DNA from 3 places in the Agrobacterium fabrum str. C58 genome. Region 3 is predicted to be linked to each of the others. Evidence: riboswitches for the same ligand, from Rfam matches in the RefSeq annotation. Region 3 holds a riboswitch; each other region holds the start of a gene.
The links. Region 3 has a riboswitch for cobalamin ahead of ATU_RS17820 (acyl-CoA thioesterase). Riboswitches for the same ligand answer to the same signal wherever they lie in the genome.
Positions count from the first base shown of each region.

Region 1 (7,574 bases), on a different replicon from region 3:
CCAAAAGAAAATACGGCATCGGGATTAAGGCGCATCGGCGTCGATGGCTGGCCCACCTTGCCGCGCAGTCTTTCGCCACGAATGAGAAGACCATCCTTTTCAAGCGAACGCATGATGACGGAAACGGTCTGCGCCGAAAGGCCGCAAAGTCTTGATATTTCGGCTTTTGACAGCCCGCCATGACGGCGAACGAGGGACAGCACGAGCCGCTCGTTATAAGCGCGCACCCCGATCTGGTTGGCACCGCCGCTCATATCCATGGTAGTGGGCGGCGCTTGCGGCGCCGTCTCGACAGATTGTCTCATAATGTCATCCTCCCGCCCGCCATATCCGCCGTGACCGATACAGGGGGCTTTATGGCAATCTTGCTATCGCAACGTTAAACGACGCGGCGATATTCCTCCTTGCCGCTTGTCAGAATGCCATACGGAATTAATAATTCAATCGGATTTATTTATTGACAGCCGTTTCCTTTGGTGGTTCCATCTGCATCAACGGTCGTCGATCTCGGAGGAGACGGGATCGTCGGGTAACCGTCACGGTGCTCAAATATCCATTGGGAGGATCTCATGAAGACCACTGTTTCCGCTCTTCTGGGCGCGCTCGCGCTTGGCGTTTCTTTCGCTTCCGCTGCATCTGCCGCCGATACGTCGGTTTGCCTGATTACCAAAACCGACACCAACCCCTTTTTCGTCAAGATGAAAGAAGGCGCGACCGCCAAGGCGAAAGAACTCGGCGTGACGCTGAAGTCCTATGCCGGCAAGATCGACGGTGATTCCGAAAGCCAGGTTGCCGCGATCGAGACCTGCATCGCCGATGGCGCCAAGGGTATCCTGATCACCGCATCGGACACCAAGGGCATCGTTCCGGCCGTACAGAAGGCGCGTGACGCCGGCCTTCTCGTCATTGCCCTCGATACGCCTCTGGAACCCGTCGATGCCGCCGATTCCACTTTCGCCACCGACAATCTTCTGGCCGGCGAGCTGATCGGCAAATGGGCCGCCGGTACCCTTGGCGACAAGGCCAAGGACGCAAAAATTGCCTTCCTCAACCTTACCCCCTCCCAGCCGACGGTTGACGTGCTGCGCAACCAGGGCTTCATGAAGGGCTTCGGCATCGACGTGAAGGACATCAACAAGATCGGCGATGAAGACGACAAGCGCATCGTTGGCCACGACGTTACCAACGGTAACGAAGAAGGTGGCCGTTCGGCGATGGAAAATCTGCTTCAGAAAGACCCGACGATCAACGTCGTCCACACGATCAACGAGCCTGCTGCTGCTGGCGCTTATGAAGCGCTGAAGGCCGTCGGCCGCGAAAAGGACGTACTGATCGTTTCCGTCGATGGCGGTTGCCCAGGCGTTAAGAACGTCGCGGAAGGCGTGATTGGTGCAACGTCCCAGCAATATCCGTTGCTGATGGCGGCGCTCGGTGTCGAAGCCGTCAAGAAGTTTGCCGACACGGGCGAAAAGCCGAAGCCGACAGCTGGCAAGAACTTTTTCGACACCGGCGTGACGCTGGTAACGGACAAGCCGGTCAAGGGCCTCGATTCCATCGACACCAAGGAAGGCCTGAAGAAGTGCTGGGGCTGATGCCGCGCCTTTGAAAAGCCGCGGGGGCAATCTGCCCCCGCCCATTAACCTGAATGGTTTAAGAGCTCGATCTGGGTGATCGGACAGAAACAAACGAGCGCGCCGGGCGACCGCTGACGGAACTGAGGCACGCTTCTCAACAGTTTGAATCTACGCATTATCCCCCTCCGGAGAGCGATCCCGGCTTCAGGGCTGATGCGATGGAGCGATCGGGAGGAAAATCCATGAGCGATCAGCCAGTGCGGGCGCAACCGCACAATGAATTTGAAAAAGTGCTGTCAGGAAGTTCGACCCAGGTCGCTGCTTTTGATACGCACAACAAGAGTTTGCTGGAAAAATTCCAGCACTTTCTGCATTCCAGCCCTGCGGCTGTTCCCCTGATCGTTCTGGTGCTGTCACTTGCCATCTTCGGCATGACGCTGGGCGGCAAGTTCTTTTCGGCTTTCTCGCTGACGCTTATTCTTCAGCAGGTGGCAATCGTCGGCATTGTCGGCGCGGCGCAGTCGCTGGTCATTCTGACCGCGGGTATCGATCTTTCGGTCGGTGCCATCATGGTTCTCTCCTCCGTCGTCATGGGCCAGTTCACCTTCCGTTATGGTCTGCCTGCGGAACTTTCCATTATCTGCGGTCTCGCAGTCGGCGCGTTTTGTGGTTTCATCAACGGCGTGCTGGTATCGCGCATGCGGCTGCCGCCCTTCATCGTCACGCTCGGCATGTGGCAGATCGTGCTGGCCACCAATTTCCTCTATTCGGCTAACGAGACGATCCGCGCTCAGGACATTGTCCAGCAAGCGCCCATTCTTCAGTTTTTCGGCAATAATATTCGTATCGGCAATGCCGTCTTCACCTACGGCGTTCTCGCGATGGTTCTGCTCGTCGCTTTGCTCTGGTATGTGCTCAACCGCACCGCTTGGGGGCGCCATCTTTATGCGGTCGGTGACGATCCAGACGCGGCTGAACTTGCTGGCGTTAACGTCAAGCGCATGCTGACGACCGTCTATACCCTGTCCGGCCTTATCTGCGCCTTCGCGGGTTGGGCTCTCATCGGTCGCATCGGCTCGGTGTCGCCGACTGCCGGTCAGTTCGCCAACATTGAATCCATCACTGCAGTGGTCATCGGCGGCATCTCGCTGTTCGGCGGACGCGGTTCCATCATGGGCATGATCTTCGGTGCGCTGATCGTCGGCGTCTTTTCGCTGGGCCTCAGGCTCATCGGGACAGATCCGCAATGGACCTATCTGTTGATTGGCGTCCTCATCATCTTGGCCGTGGCAATCGACCAGTGGATTAGAAAGGTAGCAGGCTGATGGCAAAAGAACCTATCCTCACAGCGCGCAATCTCGTTAAACGCTACGGTCGCGTGACCGCACTCGATAATGCTGACTTCGATCTTTATCCGGGCGAAATCCTCGCGGTCATCGGTGATAACGGCGCCGGAAAATCCTCGCTCATCAAGGCGATTTCCGGTGCGGTGACGCCCGATGAAGGGGAAATCAGGCTCGAAGGCCAGCCCGTCCAGTTCCGTTCGCCCATTGAGGCGCGCAAGGCGGGTATTGAAACGGTCTATCAGAACCTTGCGCTCTCGCCGGCGCTTTCCATAGCTGACAATATGTTTCTGGGCCGGGAGATCCGTAAACCCGGCATTCAGGGCAGCCTGTTCCGCGCGCTCGACCGTCCGGCAATGGAGAAATTCGCCCGCGAGAAACTGTCCGAACTCGGCCTGATGACGATCCAGAACATCAACCAGGCGGTGGAAACCCTTTCGGGTGGCCAGCGTCAGGGTGTGGCTGTGGCGCGTGCGGCAGCCTTCGGCTCCAAGGTCGTCATCCTCGACGAACCGACGGCGGCGCTTGGCGTCAAGGAAAGCCGCCGCGTGCTGGAGCTTATTCTCGATGTGCGCTCACGCGGTCTGCCGATCGTTCTGATCTCGCACAACATGCCGCATGTGTTCGAGGTTGCGGATCGCATCCATATTCATCGGCTGGGCAAACGCCTTTGCGTCATCAATCCGAAGGACTATTCGATGTCGGATGCCGTCGCCTTCATGACCGGTGCCAAGGAAGCGCCCCAGGAAACGCTTGCCGCATGACGCTGAAGCTTGAGACGATCGTCGAAGACGTGCTTCGACGGGCAGAGGGTCAATCCCGTTTCATCATTGCCATTGCCGGTCCCCCAGGGGCCGGCAAATCCACGCTGGCGGACGCGCTTTGTGATGCCTTGCGCGCTCGCGGCGAAACGGCCGCCGTGTTGCCCATGGATGGCTTCCATATGGACAACGGAATTCTCGAAGAACGGGGTCTGCTGTCACGAAAGGGTGCGCCCGAAACATTCGACGTGCGTGGCTTCCTTGATATCGTCTCCGCCGTCCGCGAGGGCGGGCAGGAAGTTCTTGTCCCGGTTTTCGACCGCTCCCGCGAGATCGCCATTGCCTCCGCCCGAGCGATTGCGCCGGACACGCGCCTGATCCTTGCCGAGGGCAATTATCTGCTGCTCAACGAGGCGCCATGGACGGTGCTTTCCGGGAGTTTCGATCTCACCATTTTTGTGGGTCCATCCGTCGCGGTGCTTGAAGAGAGGCTGCGCAACAGATGGCAGGGCTATGGGCTCAATGCCGCTCAAATCCACGCCAAACTGTTTGAAAACGATCTTCCCAACGGAAAAAGGGTGATCGAAAACGCCCGTCCCGCCGATATCCACATCGATATCTGGGAATAGATTAACACTTTTCCCCCTTGAGTGGCAGTTCCGATCTGCCGTTAAGCCTTTGTTGACCATGTGTTGAATCTTTTTGATCCACAGGGTGGGGCTTTTGTGTGTCTACTTATTGACGAGAAAATTTCCTCATATACTATATGTGGTGTTCAAGGTTCTTCCGATTCGCTAGGGTTGGGAGCTAAGACGGGAATTCGGTGCGTAACGCCATCACGGCGGAGCAAGGCCGAAACTGCCCCCGCAACTGTGAGCGGCGAGCATCGTTCCGATTTGAGCCACTGGAGCCAAAAGCTCCGGGAAGGCTGGAATAGATGTTGTGACCCGCAAGTCAGGAGACCTGCCTTGAGCGCAAATGTCCACGGGCGGGGTGTCCGGAGGAAGGTGTTTGACGCAAATGATTTGCGTGCGCCCTTTTCTGCCCCTCCAGAACAAGCTTCGGGGTGAAGTCATGCCAGTGCATTTCTTTGAGTTGCTACGCTCGTCGGCGTAGAAAGTGATTTTCCGCGGCTTGGAGTATGTCAGGGAATGGGAACCGGTTTTCCCGCCTGAAAATACGACGAACTCTCAAGCCGCGCGCCTCGCCTGAATGACAGATCCATCGCCACCCGATTGCGATTGCAATCGGCAATGTTGAGCCGTGTCCGAAATCGGCTTCGAAAGGGAAATTATGACCGTCACCGTTTACAGCAAGCCCGCCTGCGTCCAATGCACAGCCACCTATCGCGCGCTCGACCGCATCGGCGTTCCCTATGAGATTATCGACATTTCCGAAGATACGGATGCCCTCGATCATGTTCGCGGCCTCGGCTACATGCAGGTTCCCGTCGTCGTCGCTGGCGAGCGCCATTGGGCAGGTTTCCGGCCTGATATGATCGGCTCGATCAGCTGAGGCGGCGGGGGCGATGGGCCTGATCGTCTATTATTCCAGCCGTTCTGAAAACACCCATCGTTTCCTTCTGAAACTGGAACGGCGTTTGTTTCGCCTGCCGCTTGGCGCTGAGGAAGATGTGCCTCAGGTGTCGGAGCCCTATGTGCTCGTTACTCCCACCTACGGCGGCGGCGGCACGAAAGGGGCCGTGCCGAAGCCGGTCATCCGGTTTTTGAACGAGCCCTCCAACCGAAATCTCATTCGCGGTGTCATCGCGGCGGGCAACACGAATTTTGGCGCAGCTTTCGCATCCGCCGGAGATATCGTCTCGCGCAAATGCGCGGTGCCGTTTCTCTATCGTTTCGAGCTTCTCGGCACGGAAGAAGATGTCGCCAACGTCAAACATGGATTGGAACGATTTTGGACACGCTGACCTCAAGCGCGCTGCGCAAGGATGCCAAACAGCCCGTAGCCGCAAGCCAGAAACCGGTTGATACGGGACTGGATTATCACGCGCTGAACGCGATGCTGAACCTTTATGACGAGAACGGAAAGATCCAGCTCGACAAGGACCGTCTGGCTGCCCGGCAATATTTCCTCCAGCACGTCAACCAGAACACCGTCTTCTTCCATAATCTGCGGGAGAAGCTCGATTATCTGGTAACGGAGGGATATTACGAGCAGGAAGTGCTGGACCAGTACTCCTTCAATTTCGTCCGTGACCTCTATGACGAGGCCTATTCCCGGAAGTTTCGTTTTCCGACCTTCCTCGGCGCGTTCAAATATTACACGTCTTATACGCTGAAGACCTTCGACGGAAAACGTTATCTCGAGCGTTACGAGGACCGGGTCTGCATGGTGGCGCTGGCTCTTGCGCGCGGCGACGAGCAGCTGGCCCGTGATCTCATGGACGAGATCATTTCCGGCCGTTTTCAGCCGGCAACCCCGACATTCCTCAACGCCGGCAAGAAAAGCCGCGGCGAGCTGGTCTCGTGTTTTCTGCTGCGCGTGGAAGACAATATGGAAAGCATTGGCCGCTCGATCAATTCGGCTCTCCAGCTTTCCAAGCGTGGCGGCGGTGTGGCGCTGTCCCTGACCAATATTCGCGAATTCGGGGCACCGATCAAGCAGATCGAAAACCAGTCTTCCGGCGTCATTCCTGTCATGAAGCTTCTGGAAGACAGCTTTTCCTACGCCAACCAGTTGGGTGCACGCCAGGGCGCGGGCGCGGTCTATCTGCATGCCCACCACCCTGATATCATGCGTTTCCTCGATACCAAACGCGAAAATGCTGACGAAAAAATCCGTATCAAGACCCTGTCGCTCGGCGTCGTCATCCCCGACATTACCTTCGAGCTCGCCCGCAACAATGAGGATATGTACCTGTTCTCGCCCTATGATGTGGAGCGGGTCTATGGCGTGCCGTTGACGGAGATCTCGGTCACCGAAAAATATCACGAGATGGTTGCCGACAGCCGCATCCGCAAGAAGAAGATCAAGGCACGTGAATTCTTCCAGGTGATCGCCGAAATCCAGTTCGAAAGCGGTTACCCCTACATCATGTTCGAGGATACGGTGAACCGCGCCAATCCGGTCGCCGGCCGCATCAGCATGAGCAATCTCTGCTCGGAAATTTTGCAGGTCAGCGAAGCGAGCGAGTTCAACGCCGATCTCTCCTATAGCCATATGGGCAAGGATATCTCGTGCAATCTCGGCTCGCTCAACATTGCCTCTGCCATGGACTCCGCTGATTTCGGCAAGACGATCGAGACCTCCATCCGGGCACTGACCGCCGTATCGGACATGAGTCATATTTCCTCCGTTCCTTCGGTGGAAAAGGGCAATGATGCCAGCCACGCCATCGGCCTTGGCCAGATGAACCTGCACGGTTATCTGGCGCGTGAGCGCATCTTCTACGGTTCGGAGGAAGGTATCGACTTCACCAATATCTATTTCTACACCGTGACCTATCACGCCATCCGTGCCAGCAACCGGCTCGCCGTGGAACGGGGCCAGAGTTTCAAGGGCTTTGAGAACTCCAAATATGCCTCGGGCGACTATTTCGACAAATATACCGACCGGGAATGGTTGCCCGCGACGGAAAAGGTCCGCGACCTGTTCGAAAAGGCCGGTATTGCCATTCCGACGCAGGAAGACTGGACGGCGTTGAAACAGGACGTCATGGCATCAGGCCTCTATAACCAGAACCTTCAGGCCGTGCCGCCGACGGGCTCGATCTCCTATATCAACCACTCCACTTCTTCCATTCATCCGATCGTTTCGAAAATCGAAATTCGTAAAGAGGGTAAGATCGGTCGCGTTTATTACCCGGCTTCCTATCTCTCGAACGATAATCTCGAATATTATCAGGATGCCTATGAGATCGGGCCGGAAAAGATCAT
Region 1 covers NC_003062.2:65,982-73,555, forward strand. The annotation lists gene ATU_RS00300 (ROK family transcriptional regulator) at 1-305, opposite strand, end outside; gene ATU_RS00305 (sugar ABC transporter substrate-binding protein) at 570-1,592, shown strand; gene ATU_RS00310 (ABC transporter permease) at 1,817-2,899, shown strand; gene ATU_RS00315 (ATP-binding cassette domain-containing protein) at 2,899-3,681, shown strand; gene ATU_RS00320 (nucleoside triphosphate hydrolase) at 3,678-4,307, shown strand; cobalamin riboswitch at 4,440-4,663, shown strand; gene nrdH (glutaredoxin-like protein NrdH) at 4,972-5,193, shown strand; gene nrdI (class Ib ribonucleoside-diphosphate reductase assembly flavoprotein NrdI) at 5,207-5,605, shown strand; gene nrdE (class 1b ribonucleoside-diphosphate reductase subunit alpha) at 5,593-7,574, shown strand, end outside.
Region 1: another riboswitch for cobalamin. It lies ahead of nrdH (glutaredoxin-like protein NrdH); the one in region 3 lies ahead of ATU_RS17820 (acyl-CoA thioesterase).

Region 2 (7,574 bases), on a different replicon from region 3:
AGCGCCGAAATCAGCATCGCGCCCGCATGGGTGGACATGTGCCATCCGTCAGCCGTCAGCGCCATGGAGCCGAACCAGTGGCCGGCGACGATCTCTGCCACCATCATGACGGTGGTCAATGCAATGACCATCCAGACACGCCTTTCATTGCGCTCATGATTCTGGCCGAGATAAATATGGTGATGCTCCGCCGCGGCGAAAGGTTCGGAAGTCGTCGTCATGTCGCTCAATCCTCTCTCGAATTTACCGGCCCTTCTCAACTCTGCGGGCTTCTTTCCATTCTGCTGGCCTGCATTGACCTACCGGATGTAGGTCTTCAGCACCTGGGCCAGCTCTTCTGCCGCCCGCGCCCGCTCGTCTTCATTTTCGGCATGGACCACGTGTTCGTGCAGATGCTCCTGCATCACCTCCCCCGTCAGGCCTGAAAGCGCGCCGCGCACGGAGGCGAGCAATTGCAGCACCTCGCCGCAGGGCTTGGCATCGTCCAATGCGCGTTCCACCGCCTCCATCTGCCCTTTCAGGCGGCGGATGCGGGTCAGCAGCTTGTCCTTGTTGCGGATCGTGTGGGACATGTGCACCTCATATACTATAGGGGGGTATACTATATTGCAGTTATTTTTTGCACAAGGCGTGCATGACGCAATCCTCGCGAATGTTTCGGACCTTAAAAATGCTCCATCAGAACTAGGGGATTCACAGTCATGACGACTATCGCAGCAACCAGCAGCATCAATTTCGCCTCTCCGGTCCGCGGCATCGCGCCTGCGCACAGCCGGGAGAGCCAGTCCACCACCGAGGCTTTGCAGGAGCTGACGCGGGCGGCCCATCGCGCCATTTCGGTGGCAGGCAATGTCGCCACAGCCGTCGCTCCGCTGGCCGGTGCCTCCGCCAGCCTGGCCGCTGCTCTCTGGGACATGAACAGCAGCGCTTCCGCCTCCACTGGCGCCAATGCTGACGTGGTCGCTTCCGCCCAGCCGGATATGGCAAGCCTCGAATCGCAGGTTCTGAAGGCACTGGCCCAGGCGCTTGGCGTCAACGATGCCGCTTGAGGCCATTGAATCGGTCGTGAAAAAGCCATATCTCTAGAGACTGGAGATATGGAGAAAGCCATGCTGTCCATCGGTGAACTGTCGAAACGCACCGGCGTGAAGGTGCCGACGATCCGCTATTACGAGCAGATGGGCCTCATCCGCGAGGCGGACCGTTCGGACGGCAACCAGCGCCGTTACGAAAAATCCGACCTCGAAAGGCTGGCCTTCATCCGCCATGCGCGCGATCTCGGCCTGAATATCGAGGCCATCCGCGAGCTGCTTGCGCTCAGCCAGCACCGGCAGATGCCTTGCGAAGGTGCCGACCGCATCGCCGCCGAGCATCTTGCCCATGTGCGCGAAAAGATTGCCAGCCTGAAGAAGCTGGAACACGAGCTGGAACGCATCGTCTCCCATTGCCACGGCCATTCGATCGAGGATTGTTACGTCATCCGCGCGCTTTCCAACCACGGTATGTGCGAGGGCGAGCATTGAACCGCTAAAGCGGGCTTGACAGAATATGGATTCGGGCGCATTGCATTCCCCATGATCAACGAACGCGCACCCATCTCCTGCTCGTATTTTTGGGCCTTCCTTTAAGGGCGGCTCGACAGATCATATTGTCAACAAGCCGCCGTCAGGCGGCTTTGTTGTTTTCAAACGTCCTGACGGCACCGATAAGACCAAAGGACCGAAAAAATGACCGAAGATAGCTCCCTTACACTGGAAAGACCCCCCGTCGTCATCATCCGCGGCGCGCGCAAGACCGATCTGCCCGAGCTCAACGAGATGATCACCCTGCTTGCCTCCTACCACGGCGATGCGGCGGCCATCACGCCGGCCAAGCTGGAGCGCGACCTGTTCGGCCCGCTCCCCTGGGTGCATGGGCTGGTGGCCGAAGCCGATGACGCGCTGATCGGTTACGCCCTGCTTTTGCCGCTCTACAGGGCGCAGGAAGGCCGGCGCGGCCTGGAGCTGCATCATCTCTTCGTGCGTGACGGTCATCGCGGCCATGGCACCGGCCAGCATCTGGTGTCCCGTGCGCGGGATATCGCCAAGCGCCTTGGTTGTGACTATCTTTCCGTCAGCGCCACGACCGGCAATGTGGCGGCGCATCGTTTCTACGAAAACATGGATTTCGCGCCGCGGCCGGTCACCGGCATGCGCTACATGCAGTCCATCGCCTGATTAAAACCCACGGAGACGGCCATGACACGGATCGCCATTGCGCTCGCGCAGGATTTTGCGGACTGGGAACCGGCGCTGCTTGCGGCGGCAGCGCGCAGCTATCTCGGTGTCGAGATCGTGCACGCCACGCCTGATGGCATGCCCGTGACCTCGATGGGCGGGCTGAAGGTGACGCCGGACACATCCTATGACGCGCTCGATCCCGTTGACATCGATGCGCTCGTCATTCCCGGCGGTCTCAGCTGGGAAAAGGGAACGGCTGCCGATCTTGGCGGGCTGGTCAAGCGGTTTCGCGACAGGGACCGGCTGGTCGCCGGCATCTGCGCGGCGGCAAGCGCGCTCGGCGGCACGGGTGTGCTCAACGATGTCGCCCATACCGGCAATGCGCTGGCATCGCACAAGGCGTATCCGGCCTATCGCGGTGAGGCTCATTATCGCGATCAGCCGAGGGCGGTCAGCGATGGCGGCGTCGTCACTGCGGCCGGCAGCGCGCCGGTCAGTTTCGCGGTGGAAATTCTGAAAAGCCTCGGCCTCTTTGGTCCGGAAGCCGAGGCGGAACTTCAGATTTTTGCGGCTGAGCATCGCTGAGGCGTACGCGAATATTGTCGGCCGCTAAGCCCAACACCCTCATTCCTGTGCTTGTCACAGGAATGAGGTAGTGCAAAATACGGACGTCTTTGCACTCTCACTCATTACCCCCGATCCAGCAACCGGCAGACACGCGCAGCAGGCTCCTCACCCTCACCTGAAATCGCACGGCGAATATCGCGGCTGTTTAGATGCAGGCTGCGGCCGGCGGGCAAATTTGCGCGCTTTATCTTGCTGAGCGCCGCAGCGATAAAAGCAGCTTCGTGTTCATGAAAACAGGCGAGAGCCGCCTCGCGCTCCGGGGTTGCCCCAAGAACTGCCTTGAAGGCAAGGCGGTGCACGGCGCAAGGCGCACCGTGACCGGGAACGGCAAAACGCAGCGCATCGAGTTCCTCACTCCACTCCGCTGCGTCCTGCATGGGCTTATGCCTGCTGGAAACGCTTCAGGAAAAACGCGCTCAACGTGCCGATTAGCGCCCAGAAGACGAAGCTGGTGATGGTGGCGGCGACGATGAACTGACGCTCCAGCGGCAACGGTGCCAGCGCGTGTTCGCCTTCCGGCGGCAGGGGTGCGCCGATCACATGCGGCGCGACGATCAACACCAGCGCCAAAAGCACCGCCCAAGGTTCGCGGCGGAAGGCGATCAACGCAATGCCGCCTGCGGTTGCGGCGACGGTCGCGAGCCACCAGATCTGCCGCGCCTCAAGTGCGGCGGCCGGGCTTCCCGGCAGTTCCGGCGGCAGGCCGATCATCGGGGCGAGCATAACGGCGGCAAAGCCGGCGACGCCCCAGAGAAGCCCCTCACGCCAGCCGGTATTGGTGCCACGCAGCGAAATGAGGCCCGTCAGCACCAGCGCGTAGCCGATGGCGGTCAGCACATTGGCGGCGACGGTATAGGCCGTGCGCTCGAAACCATCGGCCGGAGCCCAGGCCTCGTCATTGTGCTCATGGGCGGGAACGGCAGCACCGGGTGCCGGTGCATCATGGCTGTGGGGCGCTTCGCCGGCGCTTTCAAAGGTTTCCGCCTGCAGGATAAGCGGCGTGGTGCCAAAAGCCTGCATGGCAGACACGGCGAAACCGCCGAGAATGCCGACGAGAATGGCGGTGAAGACGATATTGCGAAAAAATGACATGCCGTTTCCCCTCAATGGCAGGGGAAGGCATTGGCATGGCGCGTATCATGCGCGGCATTGTGAACGGCTTCCACATGGGAAAAGCCGACAAAACCGACGACGAACAGGCCAAGCACGATCGCTGTCAGCGACTGCGCGACGCTGGCTGTTTTTACGGAAACGGCTGAATTGGCCGTATTCAGGTTGGTGGACATGGTGACCCCTCTCCCGGCGCGACCCCGCGCCTTTAGACGCGGCCGAACGGCAAACACCGCAGGACCGCATACGATATACTTCACCACGGGGATACGAGACTGATACAGGGAGGCATGATTGCGCCACCCTGAAATTCCGCTCTTCCGGACACCCCGCCGGCATGGATATTTCCGTGATGGCAGGTCTCCTGGCTTACGGGTCAAAACCTGAAACACCTTCCCGGCATTGCCTTCCCCCTTGATGGAGGCGAGATGGCTTGCCAGTGGCATTTCGTTTCAGGCTCTCCGCTCACAGTTGCGGGGGCAGCCACGAATGAGGATTTGTCCCTATCGTGTTCCCTTTTCACCTTCCGGAACGCCCGGAAGGAACCATCACGGACATGTTATCCGTCGGGCAGATGCAGGAGTCAATGGCAGGCCTGCTTTCGACCCGCGTGCCTTGCCTCGGCTGAGGGCTATCGTGCCGGAATGGCCTTGAGATAGGCGGCGATCGCATCACGGTCTTCGGTGGTCAGATGCGCCATGTTCTGCTGCACCTTGACCATGGAGCCGCCGACGCTGTCAAATTCCGGCGTGAAGCCGGTTTCGAGATAGCTGGCAATATCGGCTTCGGCCCAGCTTCCGATGCTTTGCGAACCGGGGGTGATGTCGGGAATACGGCCCTCGCCTTCCGGGTTGGGGCCACCGGCCAGCCATTTATCGGCAAGGAAACCACCGAGCGCGTCGCGGGGCGTATGGCATTCGCCGCAATGGCCCGGCCCTTCCACCAGATATTGGCCGCGCAGCAATTCGGCATTGGCATTGGCGAGTTCGACGCGTGGCGGTGCGGCGGGATCGAAATAAAGGAATTTCCAGCCGCCCAGCGCCATGCGCAGGTTGAAGGGGAAAGGCAGCTCGTGATCCGGCGCATCATTCTGGCTGGCGGGCAGGACCTTCAGATAACCGAAGAGATCGTTGATGTCCTTCTGCGTCATGCGGGCATAGGAAGCATAGGGAAAGGACGGGTAAAGATGTTCGCCGTTCTTGGCGACGCCGCGCGTCATCGCATCGCCGAATTCCGCCAGCGTCCAGCCGCCGATGCCGTGCTGCGGATCAGAGGAAATATTGGGAACGTGAAAGGTGCCGAAAGGGCTTTTCAGCGCCTGCCCGCCGGAAAGCGTCAGCAGCCCCTCGCCCTTGGCATCGGGTGCGGCGTGACAGCTTGCGCAGCCGCCGGCCCAGAACAGGGTTTCGCCATTGGCGAGATCCGGCTCACCGAGGCTCACCCAATGGCTCGGCGCCTGACGTTCTGGTGCGGTAACCCAGGCAAAAATTCCGTAGCCCGCAATGGCCGCAACCACTGCCCCGCCAACAAGCTTCGTCCAGATGGAGGACATACCCCTCTCCCCATTCTCACCTGACCCGGTCAGATGCCTTTCGTGCCGAAAAACGCCGCCGATGGGCGGCGTTTTCAGAGGCTTCGATTATTTTTTCAGACGATAGGTCTGGTGGCAGGTGCCGCAATCGGCGCCGAGCGTCTTCATGGCGGTGGCGACGCCGGCCTGATCGGTGGGGAGATTGGCGAGAACCGCGTCGGCATCCGTTCCGAGCTTCGCGGCCTTGGCCTTGAAGTCGTCGAAGTTTTCCCAGATGGCGGGAGCAGCCGCGCTGCCTGTCTCTGAGCCGACGGGGAACTGGTCGGGGAAAGCCTTGGCATTGGTGCTGATGGTCGTCACGGCAGCCTTGACGGCGGCAGCGTCAAAGGGCTTTTCGCCCTTGGAGATGGCGGCAAGCGCACCCATGGAGCCGCCGATCTGCTTCATCATGCCTTCACGTTTTTCGACTTCGCCGGCAGCATAAACAGCTCCGGCGCAAAGACAGCCGAACAGCATGGCCGCCGTGATGGTTTTCAGTTTCATGCACACTCTCCTTGATTCCGGCATGGACACCGGCGCTTTATCGAACCGGGCGAGGATGCCCTTTCCGGATGGCGAAAAGAAGTCACATTGCGGTGAATTCCGCCGTGAAAACAGAAGTCTAGACGAGGCTCCGGTGCGGGGCCGGGATTGGCTTTATGGCACGTATCTGACGGCTGGCTGAAATTGCGCGACATCCTCAATCATTCGCCCATGCTCCAGGAAAATGCCTCCCAAAAAGTCAAGAGGGCGGCGGCAATCAGCAGAAAGCCTGCGGCGCGGCCGATGAAAATCGTGGCAGCGGGCGAGGAGATAAGCCAGGCGCGGCTTCTGTCGGCCGTCAGGGCCACGGTTCCATAGACGGCAAACTGCGTCACGGCCACCATTGCCCCCATCACCAACCCCTGCATCCAGATCGGCCCGAAGCCGGGTTTGATGAATTGCGGATAGACCGCCATCATGAAAAGATAGGCTTTGGGATTGGAAAGGCAGGTAATCACCGCCCTCCAGAATGCCTTTCTGGCAGAGGTGCTTGCCTGCGCCTCATCGCCATTGACGGTGATGGCGCTGCGCATCAGGCCGAAGCCGATCCAGACCATACAGGCAGCCCCGCCGACAAGAAGCGGCAGAAACAGAGATGGCAGCCAGGTGGCGAGCAACCCGACACCGGCGGCTCCATAAAGAGAATGCACCATGCCGCCAGCACTCATGCCGCTTGCCGCAGAAAGCCCCGTTTTCCTGCCGCCGGTCAGCGCGCTTGCCAGCACAAACATCATGTCCATGCCCGGCAGGATGATGATGCCGAACAGGAGCAGGAAGAAAAGCCAGAGATTTTCAGCGTAATTCATGTCAGGATCCCTTAAAGAAGATGATGACACATTCGGGAAAGCATTTGTTTCTCAATGTGTTTTTCCGCTTATAAAAAATGCCAACTGACAACGTTGTGTCAGTTGTGTCGCCCTATCACATGGAAATGTACAATATGCGCAAGGCGTCGAGACTGTTCGAGATCATCCAGATCCTGCGGCTGGCGCGCCGCCCGGTGACCGCGCAGACAATTGCTGACATGCTGGAGGTGACCGCGCGCTCGGTCTATCGCGATATCGCCGCGCTTCAGACCATGCGTGTGCCGATCGAAGGCGAGCGCGGCGTCGGTTACATCCTGCGTCCCGGCTTCAACCTGCCACCGCTGATGTTTTCCATCGAGGAGACGGAGGCGATCGTGCTGGCGCTCGCCATGGTCGACCGCTCCGGTGACGCGGAATTGCGCCAGGCGGCGAAAAAGGTCAGCGACAAGATCGCCGCCTCCCTGCCCGAACCGCTGTCGAAGACACTTTCCGCCAATGCCCTGCACGCCTGGGGCAGCATCGCCCCCGCGCCCGCCGGCATCGACCTTGCAACGGTCAGGCGGGCGGTGCGCGATGAAGAGCGGCTGGACCTGTGCTATAGCGACGAAAGCGGCGTGGAAACGCAGCGGCGAATCCGGCCGATTGCGGTGATCTATTATTCCGAGACGGTGAATATCGTCGCCTGGTGCGAATTGCGCC
Region 2 covers NC_003062.2:874,574-882,147, reverse strand. The annotation lists gene dmeF (CDF family Co(II)/Ni(II) efflux transporter DmeF) at 1-221, opposite strand, end outside; gene dmeR (Ni(II)/Co(II)-sensing transcriptional repressor DmeR) at 300-572, opposite strand; gene ATU_RS04375 (hypothetical protein) at 702-1,049, shown strand; gene ATU_RS04370 (MerR family transcriptional regulator) at 1,110-1,523, shown strand; gene ATU_RS04365 (GNAT family N-acetyltransferase) at 1,728-2,216, shown strand; gene ATU_RS04360 (type 1 glutamine amidotransferase family protein) at 2,238-2,804, shown strand; gene ATU_RS04355 (hypothetical protein) at 2,909-3,223, opposite strand; gene ATU_RS04350 (CbtA family protein) at 3,228-3,938, opposite strand; gene ATU_RS04345 (CbtB domain-containing protein) at 3,950-4,132, opposite strand; cobalamin riboswitch at 4,294-4,521, opposite strand; gene ATU_RS04340 (c-type cytochrome) at 4,588-5,508, opposite strand; gene ATU_RS04335 (c-type cytochrome) at 5,596-6,030, opposite strand; gene ATU_RS04330 (LysE family translocator) at 6,231-6,875, opposite strand; gene ATU_RS04325 (helix-turn-helix transcriptional regulator) at 7,010-7,574, shown strand, end outside.
Region 2: another riboswitch for cobalamin. It lies ahead of ATU_RS04345 (CbtB domain-containing protein); the one in region 3 lies ahead of ATU_RS17820 (acyl-CoA thioesterase).

Region 3 (7,574 bases):
CGTACCGTGCGCGCAAGACCGCGTCCGGCAATGCCGATACTGAAATCCCTTTAACCAGACATGTCACTTAAGGAGGAGTTTGTGATCATGAATAAAAAGACCTTGTTTGCCGGTGTGGCGGCGCTTATCGCCTCGGCCGGCTTCGCCGAGGCCAAGACGGTATGTTACGTTACGGCCGCCGATTCCCACGCCTATGTCACGCCGGCCAACAAGGCCATCGATGCGCGGGCGAAGGAACTCGGCGTTGAGGTTCTCAGCCTCAGCCAGAATTTCGACGTCCAGACCGGCGTGCAGCAGATCAACACCTGCATTGCCCGCAAGGCGGCCGGCATCATTTTATGGCCGCTTGATCCGCAGGCCTATATTCCCGGCCTGGCCAAGGCCAAGGCGGCCGGCATTCCCGTCAATCTCATCAATTCGCCGATGAATGATGCGGCCAAACCCTTTGTTACCTCCTTCACCGGCCCGGATGTCTATTCCGAAGGTGAAATGGCGGCCGAGGCGCTTCAGAAGGCGCTGGATGGCAAGGGCTCCATCGTCATCATCGCCGGCCAGGCCGGCAATGGCACCACCATCGGCCGTGTCGACGGCTTCAACGCCAAGCTGAAGGCACTCGGCAGCAAGATCGAAGTTCTCGATACGGTCAATGCGGATTTCGACCAGCAGAAGGCGCTTGTCGCCAGCCGCGACCTGATCACCCGTTTCGGCGACAAGATCGCCGGCGTTTATGCCAATGACGACACCATGGCGCGCGGCTTCATCGACGCCTGGAAAGAAGCAAAATCCGGCAAGGCGACACCGCCGATCGTCGGCATCAACGGCCAGAAAGACGCCTTCGAATCGATCAGGAACGGTGAAATGTACGCCACAATCGTACAATCCCCGATCGAGGACGGCCTGCTGGCAATCAACGCCATGGCAGATGTCCTGAACGGCAAGAAAATCGACGCCCGTCTGCCTATTCCGCTGACGGTTGTGACGAAGGCGAATGTGGAAAAGGAAAAACCCGCCTTCTGAACGATGCAACACGGACAAAAGCGGGCGTCACGCGCCAGCATGTAAAGCAGGCCGCGCAACTATCTGGGTTGCGCGGCTTATTCCATCGTCATCGGCAGAAAACGGCTCCGCGGACTTCAGGCTTCAGCATGTTCGCGAACATCATCCAGAAGAAAGTGCACCATCACATAGGGCGTCGTGTGTTTCTGGCCGCTATCGGACACGTTCTCGACACTGCCACCATCGGAGGGGTGCCATTTCTGGTAATGAGGGTTGTTGGCGATCAGCGTAATCGCCTTGCCCGTAAACCTGCCGTTCAACCGATAGCGAACCTCTGCGAGAGGCCAGATTTTCTCAAAATCCTGCTGGCTGATACGGGCTTTCAGGGCCCTTCTGGATATCGCTTTGCCGGGCGAACCATCGTCATGTGCTACCGGTGGAATATGAAGGTCTACCTCTTCCGCATCATCAAGCAGAAAGGCAAATTCGTCTGGCCACATCCGTCTCACGTATCGCTCCTCCCAAAGCTTATCATCTTACAGCACGACCATGATAACGCCTCTGCCGTGAGAGGCAATGGCGGATATGACCCCGCACCCGCCGGCATTCCCCCCGTGCTCCCCCTTAAGGGGTAAACCGGCATGCATTAGCCAGCACTAAACCGAAAGCTCCCTTCGGATGATTTCCGCCCCTGCACCCAAAGCATTCAGCTTGCTTCTTGCGACCTGACGCGAGAGGGGTGCCATGCCGCAATTGGTGCAGGGATAAAGCTTGTCGGCATCTACAAACCGAAGCGCTTTTCGCAGTGTATCCGCGACTTCCTCGGGGGTCTCGATTGCACTGGTTGCCACGTCAATGGCGCCAACCATCACTTTTTTACCCCGAATGAGCTCGATGAGATCCATCGGAACACGGGAGTTGTGGCATTCCAGCGAGATCAGATCGATATTGGACTTCTGCAGTTTGGGGAAAGCTTCCTCATATTGCCGCCACTCCGACCCGAGAGTCTTTTTCCAGTCCGTATTGGCCTTGATGCCGTAACCGTAGCAAATATGCACGGCAGTTTCACACTTCAGCCCTTCGATTGCCTTCTCGAGCGTGGCAACGCCCCAATCATTCACCTCGTCAAAAAAGACATTGAATGCGGGCTCGTCGAACTGAATGATGTCGACACCAGCAGCCTCCAGTTCCCTGGCTTCCTGATTGAGGATCTTGGCAAATTCCCAGGCCAGTTTTTCGCGACTTTTATAGTGGCTGTCATAGAGCGTATCGATCATGGTCATGGGACCCGGCAGGGCCCATTTGATGGGCTGCCTGGTTTGCTGACGCAAGAATTTGGCGTCTTCAACAAAAACCGGCTTTTCGCGAGACACTGCGCCAACGACCGTCGGCACACTGGCATCGTAGCGATTACGAATTCTGACGGTCTCACGTTTTTCAAAATCAACGCCGCTGAGGTGCTCGATAAACGTCGTGACAAAATGTTGGCGCGTCTGCTCGCCGTCACTGACGATATCGATGCCTGCCTGTTGCTGGTCGTTCAGGGACAATCGCAGGGCATCTCTTTTGCCCTCAATCAATTCCTCATCCTGCAATTTCCAGGGTGACCAGAGTTTTTCAGGTTGTGCAAGCCAAGAGGGTTTTGGCAGGCTGCCGGCGGTTGACGTGGGCAACAGTGTTTTCATGATAGGTTACCTTGTGTTTTGGTCGTCAACGGGCGCAATCAGAAGATAATCTCTCGAGAATGGACCGATATGGTCTGATGAAATGCTGCTCGGCAAACCTGCCCTGCTCGATAGCTAGCCGGCTACGTTCTTCCCGATCATAGACAATTCGAGTGAGTGAATAATCCTGGTGGTTCAGGTCCGGCTGATAGCGAGCGCCCGCCGCAGAATTGGCGTTATAAATCTCGGGCCGATAGATCTTCTGAAAAGTCTCCATCGTGCTGACGGTGCTGATGAGCTCGAGATTGGTGTAGTCGCCAAGCAAGTCACTGACAAAATAAAAAGCCAATGGCGCAACGCTATTCGGAGGCATGAAATAGCGGACCCGCAACCCCATTTTTTTGAAATATTGGTCGGTCGAAGAGAACTCATTCTGCCGGTATTCGACACCCAGTACAGGATGCTGATTGTCAGTTCGGTGATAGGTTTTGCTGCTTGATGCACTCAGGCATATGACTGGCGGCTTGTTGAAATTCTCTTTGTAAGCAGCCGAGTTCAGGAAACACTTGAACAGGTTTCCGTGCAGATCGCCAAATTTGTCTGGCGTGCTGAATTGGGGCCGGTCCCTGTTGTGCTCCGGCAGCAAGACGCTGAAGTCGTAATCGCGGACATAGGAAGAAAAATTATTGCCGACAATGCCATCAATGCGCTCGTTGGTTTTTCGATCAACGATGTTCGTTTTCAGGATTTCAATCAGCGGAAAAGCATCATTCCTGCCTTCAGCACCAATATTCATTTCGACGGATATGATTTCGAGCTCGACAGAATAGCGGTCGCCTTCAGGGTTATCCCAATGCGCCAGTGTGTTGAAACGATTGTCGATCATCCTCAGGGCATTGCGCAGGTTCTCCTGACGGTTCTCTCCCCTAGCCAGATTGGCGAAGTTGGTCGTAACACGCGTGTTTTCTGAAGGATGATAATCTTCATTAAAAGTAACTCTCTTAATATCAAAATTAAAATCTCTACTCATCGCGATTCGACGTCCTTGTCTCCCGATATAAACCTGAAATTTTTGACTTATGCTTCAGGATATACGAAACATTATTTTCAATTATCTCCAGCCTGCAACATTCCTGCTGCCCATACTTGAGACTGTGCGTGATATATGCCTGAGACATTGATCGAGTAAAAATGGTTTTATCTCATTGAAGCATGAGCCACGTTCATGATTTGGCGTAGCGCCGGACTAAAGATCCTCTGCTGCGAACCCCTCAACGCTTCCATGACATTCCGGTGATAGATGCCTTGACCAGTTCAACGACATGCGACATTGGTTAGCCATCGTGGTTCTGCGGACGAAGGTCCGGAGCTAAGAGGGAATTCGGTGAGGGCTTTAATCACAGCCTGAATCCGAAGCTGCCCCCGCAACTGTAAGCGACGAGCGAAAGTCCATCATGTCACTGAGGCCGGCCTCGGGAAGACGGACCAAAGCTATGACCCGCAAGCCAGGAGACCTGCCGCGATAGATAACGTCCACGGGCGGGGTGTCCCGGAGTGCCGCTTTCGCGATAGGTATTCCCGTGCCTTTGCCTCTGCGTCATGTCCCGCCCTGCCGCAACCTGAGGCAGAGCCGATGACAGAGATCGCAACGATAGAAAAGCCTGCTCAGCACGGCGCGACAACCCGTCTCATCGATATCGTCTTTCCCGGAGATACCAACCATCACGGCACTCTCTTCGGGGGGACCGGCCTTGCCCTTATGGATCGGGTCGCCTTCATTGCGGCGACCCGCTTCGGACGGACACCCTTCGTGACTGCCTCCTGCGAACGTATCGACTTCAGACAACCCGCGCGCATCGGGCATATCGTCGAATTCACGGCGAGACCCGTGAAGGCTGGACGCCGTTCCCTCACGGTCGAGGTGGAAATGGTGGCGGAAACCATTATCGGCCGCCAGCAACACACCTGTACGCGGGGCATCTTCCATATGGTGGCCATACCGGAAGGTGAGGACGCCGCGAGCTATGTCCTGCCCGAACTCCTCACTGAAGAGACACCTGATCCAAGCGATGCCGTCACCATGGTCGAGATCGTCTTTCCGGATCAGGCAAACAGCGCCGGCCGGATGTTCGGGGGCGAAGCTATTGCCTATATGACCAAAGCCGCTTTTGTTGCAGCGTCGCGCTACTGCGGCAAGCTGGTGGTGCTGGCCTCATCCGAGCGCATCGATTTTGCAAGGGCAATCGAGATCGGCGAAATTGTCGAGGCGCAGGCACACGTCGAACGCGTGGGCCGCAGCTCCATGTCGATCCAGACAAAACTCTGGTCCGAAAATCTTCTGACAGGCGAGAGACACATCACGGCCACCGGACACTTCACCATGGTGGCGGTCGACAAGGACCACCGGCCGGCTACCATTCGCGACCCGGCCGAAGCCTTTTCCCTGGAAAAGGGAGGAGCATAACCATGCTGGACAGGCAACATCTTTCGATCCTGCGTGAAGTCGATCGCATGGGCAGCCTCACGGCCGCGGCGGAGCGGCTGAATGTATCCCAGTCGGCTCTCAGCCACACCATCCGCAAGCTGGAAGATCGGTACGGCGTGGCGATGTGGGAAAAGGATGGCCGCAACCTTCGTCTCACCGACGCAGGCCGCTACATCCTGACGCTGGCACAGCGCGTTCTGCCCCAGATCGAGAGGGCTGAGAATGTTCTGTCGGATTATCGCCACGGGCAGCGAGGCTCGCTCAAGATCGGCATGGAGTGCCATCCGTGCCACCAGTGGCTAATGAGTGTCACAAAACCCTACCTCATGGAATGGCCGGATGTGGGCTTGGAATTGACGACCTCGTTCGCTTTCGGCGGCGTGGCGGCACTGGCTGGATATGAAATCGATATCCTGATCACACCGGATCCGATTGAGATGGCCGGGGTCCACTATTTGCCGGTGTTCGACTACGAACTGGTGCTCGCGGTGCCAGTCGATCATCCGCTGGCGTTGAAACGCCATGCCGAACCTGCGGATCTGCTGGATGAGACGCTATTCACCTATCCGGTACCGCCGGAGCGGCTGGATGTGTTCTCGCAATTCCTGGTACCTGCCAATTGCCGCCCGCGTCATCACCGCAATATCGAAACGACGGAAATGATGCTCCAGCTCGTGGCGGCAGGCCGCGGGGTTAGCGCCATTCCCGATTGGCTGGTGCGACGGGAAGCGGCAGCACTCGGTGTCCGCGCCGTCCGCATCGGTCAGAGCGGTATCCAGAAAAGCATCCATCTCGGTTTAAGAGATGGTGACGATACTGTCGATTTCATCGCCGGGTTTCTCGAGACGTCGCGTCAAATATTAGCCTGACGCGCCGATTTTCGATCAGTTCGCCAGCCCTGGCAGGAGGAAGCGTCTATATGCATGTTTGGAACTCATCGCCGGCATGGCTGGCAGATGACGCCGCAAGTGAGGTAAAAGCAGAAGCGCGAGCTTTCTGTCTACGGATCATCAATGAATTCTACGGGATCGGTTACACGCCGGCCTGGCACTCCGATCTGGACTCACTGTTGAAAGCAGCTCCCGAAAACTGGTTTTCGAACGGGGAGCGAGGAGGTTTTCTTCTCGTCCGGGACGACGGAGGACGCATCGTCGCCGCTGGAGGTCTCTACGCTCTTGAGAAAAAGCCATCAACGAGAGAGCGCTTTCGAGATCGCTACCGCGACGCGGACGGGGTGTGTCAGATCGCCCGGGTCTATCTGGAGCCAGGCGCTCGGCGGAAAGGAATGGGGTCGTCGGTCGTGGCAGCTCTTGAGACTAGAGCACGCGAACTGGGCTACATCACGTCTTATCTTCATGCCGATGCAGAAACACCTGACACCCTTCGCTTCTGGAGAAGCCAGGGATACAGCGAGTTCGGCCGGTTCTCCTATCCGTCACCAAGAGGAACGGATAGCAGCGTGGACTTCGAAAAGTCTCTCCAAGAGGATGCTGAATGAACGACAAGGATGTCCTTGTGTTTCAATCGAAGACTTTTCGCCTCGGGCCGCAAAACACCCACCGCTTCACGAGGGACGAAATGCCCCTGTGATCCGTCGAAGCACGGCATTCGCGTGGTCGCCGGTGACCGTGGAAATCATCACGACATCCAGTTTCGGAAGTTCGGGGAGCGAGCGGCTCCTGACTTGTCGCACGCTGGCGGGAGCAGCACTTTGTGCCAGAAGCCCGACACCAATTCCGGCTTCGACTGCAGCTCCCACCGCCGTTGCCCCGGTGCCGACGAACACCTCGCGCCAGGCGATATCAGCGCTCTCCAGCGCCCGAAGGGCCATGGCTCGCAAATTGCAAGGTTCCGGCTGAAGCACAAGAGGCACGGGAACGTCTGAACGCAGATCGAAATCCGCACTGCCGTACCAACCAAAGCTTTCCTGAAACAACGGCTCTCCATCCCGGCGGATATCATCGTGCCGCAACACGACGATCGCATCGAGTTCTCCGGCATCATAGAGTTCAAGCAGCGTTCTGGTGCCGGCGGTGCGAAGATGAAGCGTAACGCTCGTCACGCGCTCGCTGACCACTCGAAGTATCCGCGGCAGGTCGGCACCAATCAGATGATGCGTGACACCGATCGCCAGCCGCGTCGGCTCCTGACCAAAGACATCAAGCGCACGGCGGCCGGCAGCGACATAGGCGCGCGCGGGTTCCAAAAAGCGTTCGCCTGCTGCCGTCAAACGCACGCGGCGCGGAGTCCGTTCGACCAGGCGATGTCCCAGCATGTCCTCAAGCCGGCGCAAACGGAGGGATATTGCCGCCTGCGATGTATTCATCACGCCTGCAACCTGCGTGAACGACTGCAGTTCGGCAACGAGAAGAAAAGCCTCGACGGCCTCGGGATCCAATGAGCGCATGGCACTCATAACAAACTGTTAT
Region 3 covers NC_003063.2:917,718-925,291, forward strand. The annotation lists gene ATU_RS17795 (ABC transporter permease) at 1-54, shown strand, start outside; gene ATU_RS17800 (sugar ABC transporter substrate-binding protein) at 88-1,017, shown strand; gene ATU_RS17805 (hypothetical protein) at 1,134-1,496, opposite strand; gene ATU_RS17810 (methionine synthase) at 1,653-2,681, opposite strand; gene ATU_RS17815 (DUF1852 domain-containing protein) at 2,707-3,690, opposite strand; cobalamin riboswitch at 3,988-4,196, shown strand; gene ATU_RS17820 (acyl-CoA thioesterase) at 4,294-5,124, shown strand; gene ATU_RS17825 (LysR family transcriptional regulator) at 5,127-6,014, shown strand; gene ATU_RS17830 (GNAT family N-acetyltransferase) at 6,065-6,643, shown strand; gene ATU_RS17835 (LysR family transcriptional regulator) at 6,710-7,561, opposite strand.